Regions from separate parts of the Alteromonas sp. AWQ4_252 genome, predicted to be linked through region 1. Evidence: predicted binding sites of a transcription regulator. Region 1 holds the regulator's gene; the other holds the start of a gene.
The links. The regulator sigma-54, encoded in region 1, starts transcription at its own class of promoters, with help from an activator protein. The targets are predictions, from matches to a motif close to GTTGGCACGNNNNTNGNNT.
Positions count from the first base shown of each region.

Region 2: xdp1 (exosortase-dependent surface protein XDP1) is a predicted target of sigma-54. The motif match lies at 1,829-1,847, and genes of this name have one in related genera.

Region 1 is NZ_JBSWSV010000001.1:1,810,840-1,814,688, reverse strand. It holds gene lptB (LPS export ABC transporter ATP-binding protein) at 1-634, shown strand, start outside; gene ACXACM_RS08120 (RNA polymerase factor sigma-54) at 724-2,211, shown strand; gene hpf (ribosome hibernation promoting factor) at 2,243-2,530, shown strand; gene ptsN (PTS IIA-like nitrogen regulatory protein PtsN) at 2,534-2,977, shown strand; gene rapZ (RNase adapter RapZ) at 3,026-3,849, shown strand, end outside.
Region 2 is NZ_JBSWSV010000001.1:3,584,674-3,588,522, forward strand. It holds rRNA gene ACXACM_RS15750 (16S ribosomal RNA) at 1-248, opposite strand, end outside; gene pssA (CDP-diacylglycerol--serine O-phosphatidyltransferase) at 654-1,505, opposite strand; gene xdp1 (exosortase-dependent surface protein XDP1) at 1,894-2,784, shown strand; gene prsT (XrtA/PEP-CTERM system TPR-repeat protein PrsT) at 2,872-3,849, shown strand, end outside.

The DNA.
Region 1 (3,849 bases):
CGTAGGTCTTTTGGGGCCAAATGGCGCTGGAAAAACCACGACTTTTTACATGATAGTAGGTCTGGTGCCGCTGGATAAAGGCAAAATCAATATAGATAATCAAGAGCTTACGCATCAGCCAATGCACGAACGGGCACGAAAGGGGATTGGTTATCTGCCCCAGGAAGCGTCGATTTTTCGCAAGCTTACTGTTCATGAAAACATCATGGCCATCTTGCAAACCCGTAAAGATTTAAAAACACATCAACGGGAAGCTGAAGCAGATGCGCTACTTGATGAATTTAATATTAACCATATACGCAATAGTACAGGAATGAGTTTATCCGGGGGAGAGCGACGCAGGGTTGAAATTGCCAGGGCGCTTGCAGCCAATCCGCAATTTATTTTACTCGATGAACCCTTCGCTGGTGTTGACCCTATTTCGGTTAATGATATAAAGAAGATCATTCAGCATTTACGTGACAGAGGTATTGGCATTCTTATCACTGATCACAATGTGCGTGAAACTCTGGATGTATGTGAAGAAGCGTATATTGTCAGCCACGGGGAACTCATTGCTCAAGGCACTGCCGAAGAAGTATTGAGTAACCAAAAAGTGAGAGATGTATACCTAGGCGAGCAATTCAGGCTATAGTTAAGATAGCCCTGATAGCAATGCGAATTATCGCAGGCACGGCAGGCATTCTGTCGGGTATCCTTTTTAAGAGTTATAATAAGACGTAGATGAAACCATCTTTACAGCTAAAATTTAGTCAACAACTAACCATGACGCCGCAGTTACAGCAGGCAATTAAATTGCTGCAACTGTCTACGCTCGATTTGCAGGCGGAAATTCAGGAAGCACTGGATTCAAATCCGTTGCTGGAAGTAGATGAAGGCGCAGATAACGAGGTAGTTGAGAAAAATAATATCGATAACGACGACAGCGCACAGGAAGCTGTGAGCGCGTCTGCATCAGATAATATGGACACCGGCGAAGCGCTTGAAAAAAACGACTTACCCGATGAGCTTCCCATTGACAGCACCTGGGATGAATACATTTCGGCCTCATCAGCCCCTGCCCCAGGGCCTTCTTCCGGCGGTGACGACGAACAAGTATTTCAGGGCGAAACCACTGAGAACATTCAAGACCATTTATTGTGGCAAATGCGGTTAACCCCTTTCTCAGACACCGACCGCGCAATTGCCTTAGCCATTATCGACTCCATCGACGAGTCCGGCTACCTCACTGTTACCGTCGACGACATTCTACAAAGTGTCAACAGTGAGGATATGGAAGAACCGGTGGAAGAGGATGAAGTGGAATGTGTCTTGAAACGCATTCAGATGTTCGATCCCATTGGTTCAGGTTCCAGAACGCCTCAGGAATGTTTATTGGTGCAGTTAAATCAGTTTGCGCCTGAAACGCCGTGGTTAGAAGAAGCAAAGTTGATTTTAAAAGACTATGCAGATTTACTCGGCAGTAAAGATTACCGTACGTTAATGCGTAAAACCCGCCTCAAAGAAGATCAGCTTCGGGAAGCCATGCGCTTGTTACAGACGTTGAATCCTCGTCCTGGTAGTGCGCTAATTACCAAAGAACCTGAGTACGTTATTCCCGATGTGTCAGTGGCGAAGAAAAATGGTCGCTGGGTAGTTGAACTCAACCCTGACAGCCTGCCGAAACTCAGTGTTAATCAGCAATATGCGGCCATGAGTCGACGGGCCAAAAACAGCAGTGACAGCCAATTTATTCGCTCTCACATGCAAGAAGCCAAGTGGTTCATCAAGAGTCTCGAAAGCCGGAATGATACCTTGTTGAAGGTAGCAAATTGCATTGTTCAACAGCAAATGGGCTTTTTTGAACACGGTCCGGAAATGATGAAGCCCATGGTATTAAACGACGTGGCGGAAATGGTAGATATGCACGAATCAACCATTTCGCGGGTGACTACACAAAAGTATATGCACACGCCCCGAGGCATTTTTGAGTTGAAGTATTTCTTCTCCAGTCACGTTGCCACTGAATCAGGTGGCGAGTGCTCATCTACGGCGATTAGAGCGCTGATTAAGAAGCTGGTTGCGGCCGAAAAGCCGAGCAAACCACTAAGCGACAGCAAGATTGCTTCATTGTTGGCCGACCAAGGTATTATGGTGGCACGGCGAACAATAGCAAAGTACCGGGAATCACTATCGATTCCACCGTCTAACCAACGCAAAAGCCTAATTTAACTAAGGCTGCTCACAATAAGGAAGACGAAATATGCAAATCAACCTTACCGGTCATCATGTTGAGATCACTGATTCTTTGCGTAATTATGTCGATACTAAGTTCAGTAAACTGGAAAGACACTTCGATCACATATCGAATGTACACGTCATACTGAATGTTGAGAAACTTAATCAGAAAGCGGAGGCAACTGTTCATTTGAGTGGCGCGGAGGTGTTCGCATCCTCGCAGAATCAAGACATGTACGCTGCAATTGACAGCATGGTTGATAAGTTAGACAGGCAAGTACTCAAACATAAGGAAAAGCTGAAAAAGCACTAAACCATGGATATACAAGCCATAGTAAGCCTGGATCGCACCGAGTGTGCGGTCCAGTGCAATAGCAAAAAGCGCATTCTGGAAATAATCAGTGGCATTGCCGCTAAAAATAACCCGGAAATAGACGAAGCAGTGGTGCTTAGTAGCCTCATGTCACGAGAACGCATGGGTAGCACAGGGATTGGGAACGGCATCGCGTTACCTCATGGCCGGCTCGAGGGGCTTGACCACGTAATTGCCATTGTTGTTACCAGTAAGCCAGCTATCGATTTTGACGCCATCGACAGTAAGCCTGTGGATATTTTCTTTACGCTCTTGGTTCCTCAGGATCAAACAGAGGGGCATCTGCAAACCCTTGCCACGGTAGCAGGTAAGCTCAGTGATAAAGAAACGATAAAAACTATCAGAAAAGCGGAAACAAGTGATGATATTATCCGCGCTTTACAGTAACTTATTGTTAAAGGAACTGTTCTACACGTTCGTTTAGGAGAAACGCCCGTGAAACTTATTATCATCAGCGGCCGCTCGGGCTCAGGAAAATCGGTGGCTCTGCGCGCACTGGAAGACTTGGGCTATTATTGTGTCGACAATATTCCTGTCAATTTATTACCCGCACTTACCCACACGGTAGCCGACGAATACGACCAGGTTGCCGTCAGCATAGATGTGCGTAACTTACCAAAAGATCCCAGCGATTTAGTAGAAATCCTTGACTATCTACCCGCCTCCTGGGAAGTGACTATCGTTTATATTGACGCCAGCGACGATATGCTGCTTAAGCGATTCAGTGAAACTCGTCGTTTGCACCCCCTTGCAAAGCTGAATAAATCTTTATCTGACGCAATACAAACTGAAAAAGCGCTGTTAGCGCCCATCGCGGAACGGGCCGATCTCAACATCGATACAGATACACTGAGCATTCACCAACTGGCAGAATTAATTCGCGAGCGCATTCTGGGTAAGAAAAGCTCACGTTTGGTATTGGTATTTGAGTCATTCGGATTTAAACACGGAATTCCCAAAGATGCCGATTACGTGTTTGACGCCCGTTTTTTGCCAAATCCTCACTGGGAACCCGACTTAAAACACCTCACCGGATTGGATGCACCCGTTCAGGTATTTCTTGGCTCACAGCCCATCGTTACCAAATTCATCTACCAGATTCAAAACCTTATTATCACCTGGTTACCTCACCTTGAGAGGAACAACCGCAGCTATGTAACGGTTGCCATTGGTTGTACTGGTGGCCAGCATCGTTCAGTTTACGTAGCGGAGTCTCTTGCCAAGAATCTACGAGACAAGCACCCCGATATCCAAATTCG
Region 2 (3,849 bases), 1.8 Mb from region 1:
ACCAACTAGCTAATCTCACTTGGGCCTCTCTTCAGGTAGGAGCCTAAGCCCCCTTTGGTCCGTAGACGTTATGCGGTATTAGCAGTCGTTTCCAACTGTTATCCCCCTCCCAAAGGCAAGTTCCCAAGCATTACTCACCCGTCCGCCACTCGTCAGCAAATAGCAAGCTATTCCTGTTACCGTTCGACTTGCATGTGTTAGGCCTGCCGCCAGCGTTCAATCTGAGCCATGATCAAACTCTTCAATTAAAATCGAAAAACTATTTATGAATCGTCGGTTGACACTCTTAACGAGTGCCCACACAGATTGTCTTGTTATAAATTGTTAAAGAACATTTGCTTAAGCCTTGCTATATGCCGTCTCAAGCGGGATGCGTATATTACTCTGCACCAATTTTTTGTCAATCATTTTTTTGATTTTTTTTCACTCAAAAAAACTAATTTTCAAACTCGTTCCGGATGGCTTTTAGCGACCTCCCTGAACCGAGGACGCGCATTTTACGCATATCAGAATTCAGGTCAACCCCCCTTTATAAATAAAAACAAAAAAACGACCTGTTCGGTCGCTTTTTATTCAAACTGGGTACAGTTCGCACAATCATGCCTATTTTGTACAGTCTGCCATAGTCGAATTCTATTATTGTTTCAGATTATTCATGACTTTGGCTTGGCAGATTCATCATCTTTGTCACCGCTGCCATCAGACATGTCGACTTCATTAGATGTTTGTTTATCAACATTATCAGGTGAGAAGTCTGCATCTTTGTCTTCGTGATCGCCTACTACATCCTGTAGCGTCACCTTATCTACTGTTCTAAACGTATTTATTGGGCCTGCTAAAGCGTATAAAGCAAATACCAGGAAAAGTACCAGTGCTGGTTCAGTAGCGACCACAACAAAAATAAGCATAATAATAAGTAGAGCAACAAACGGGACTTTACCGTTCCAGTTCACTTCTTTGAAAGAATTGTATTTGAAGTTGCTTACCATGAGTAAGCCTGCAGCACTGGTAACTAAGGCGACGATGATACCGTAATCATTGCCCCGCACGTTATATTCTACACCTACCCACACTAACCCAGCCACAACGGCCGCCGCGGCAGGACTCGCTAAGCCTTGGAAGAACCGTTTATCTGCGATACCTACTTGGGTGTTAAATCGGGCAAGTCGCAGCGCTGCACCCGCTACATAGATAAAAGCAGCTAACCATCCTAGCTTACCCAACTCACTCAACCCCCAGTTATAAGCTACCAGAGCTGGTGCTACACCGAAGGAAACCATATCGGCCATAGAATCATATTCAGCTCCGAAAGCGCTTTGCGTATTGGTCATCCTGGCAGCTCGTCCATCCAGCCCGTCAAATATCATTGCTACAAACACAGCAACCGCTGCGGCTTCGAAGCTACCGTTCATTGATGCAACAACAGCGTAGAAACCCGAAAACAGCCCGGCGGTTGTAAGTAAATTAGGGAGCAAATAAATGCCTTTGCGTTTTGTATCTGTCATTAAGACCTCATCATCTTTTATTCTGCTACTATTATTTCACAGAAGCTGCGCCCACGCACTCTTCAAACGTACGACCTTACTATCTCGATCACCACTTCTTACTTACCAACATATTTTCCTTAGTAGCACAGCAGGTTTGCAGATATATATTTGAGTATAAATATAAATACACAACTAGACATTTTAAAATGTTATCTTAACCTACTGTTATATATAAACTTTAGTCTATTCCACTACTTTCGTCTGATGTCAGTATATTTTACGCATTAAGTTTGAATAGTTTCAAAATACACTTAAAATACATATAAATCATTAACTTAAAAATGGGCACGATTAATGCTTGGTGTGATTTGAGGTATATAATCGAGGTATAAAAGGGGTCCATAAGATGAAACTAAATAAAATAGCATCAGTTACGGCAATAGTTTTTGCCGGTGCACTGAGCGCCCCAGCTTTCGCCGGTGGCGGAGGTTGGCACAGTGGTTGTGGCACAGGTGGTAACACCGGTGATGGCTGTAACGCAGCTGATTACTTTGGTGATGATCTGATGTATAGCCTTGCTAGTGATGGAATCACCAACGCAGAAGTTGATGGCGTGACCATCAATGCTTCGGCCTATTCTGATACAAAGGATTGGTCGAGAATTGGCTCCAAATATGGCTACGGTAAATACTCAGACGTCAATATTGAAGAAGCAGAGCTTAGACAGTATGGTGGGGGTTATGGTGTTGTCAATGAGGATGAGAGAGCCAGATACTCACCAGATCACTCTGTCGACAATGAAAAAGAAGTAAAATGGTCATGGCAAAGTGGTTCCTATGGATATCACATTGACACTGACTACGATTATGTTCTGATTTCCTTCGACGAGGCAGTAAATGTAACGGGCGCTACATTTAGCTGGTTGTGGAAAGACGACGACACCCAGGTATCGGTTGCCGCTTTAGACGACACAACAATGCTCGAGTCAGGCTCTAATACCTGGAGCGACGTAGCTGGTGATGCAATGGCTGTTGGTTCCTTCGACGTACTAAACTGTGACGATGACCACCTCGCCATGGTTGAATTCGAAAACGTGTACTCACAGTACTGGATCATCGGGGCGTACAACACGGTATTTGGCGATATCGGTCACAAGATGTTCGATGACGGGTTTAAGTTGGCTAGTATTGGCTTCAACACCAAAGGAACCCCAACAGAAGTAACAGAACCAGGAACATTTGCCATGTTATTCATGGGCGGTGCACTGGCCATGTGGCGCAGAAAGCGTAACGCTTAATCTGTTAGGCTACTCTATAATTAGCTTTAGCAATTGAAAGGTGGCAGCTGCCACCTTTTTTCTCTTTACAGTATTCAGGTGTTATTTATGAATATTCAACAATCGTTAGAAAGGCTTTTTCGAAAAGCAGTTTTCTGTACTGGACTTATTGCTTTTTCGACAACCGCATTTTGTACTACTTTTGCGGATTATGAAAAAGCACTTACCGCCTTTAATAATGATGATTATGAAACCGCATTTGTACATCTGAAAAACAGTTTACAAAAAGACCCTGAGAACCTTACCGCTAAGATATTGATGGGTCGCCTTTTGCTGCAAAACGGCTACGTTCGAGCAGCAGAATTGGAATTCTCTGAATCCATAGAAATGGGCGCAGATTTAAACCTTGTCGCTGAACCATTGGGTACAGCATGGTTGTTTATGAACCACTTCACCGAAATTGTTGAATTTACCGATTACAAGCGACTCGGTGCACGGCAGAAGTCAGCATGGCTTCAAATACGGGCCACAGCGTGTAACAAACTCAATGATAAAGCATGTACTAAGGCCGCTTATGAAAGCATGCTTGAACTCCCATTCAACAATGATGCTGCATATAATGGTCTGGCCGCCATGGCTTTGGAAAATAACGAGTTAGACGAAGCCAAGGCCCTTCTCAAAAAATCCAGTACTATTAACCAGGAAAGCGCTACCTTATGGCGACTCACAGCCCAGCTAGCTTATAGAGAAAAGAAAGTCGACCAGGCCATCTCATTGTTCAAAAGAGCACTATCTATAAATACCGATGACCCGATTGCATTAAGAAACCTGGTAAATATTTATATTTCCCGAGACGATTTTGTTAGTGCTCGCGAGTATGTTGACGAAATTATGCAACGTACGCCTGATGACCCCTTGGCAATTTTGCTAAACAACTGGTTGATGACTCAGGAAAGTACCCTCACCCCAAATACCGGAGAAATTCAAAAGCTGGGTAACAGCTTGTCTGAACTGCCACCTGATGTGGTCGAGTCACAGCCACTTCTTATTTATATCAGCGGCTTAACCGCGTATTTTAATGGCAAT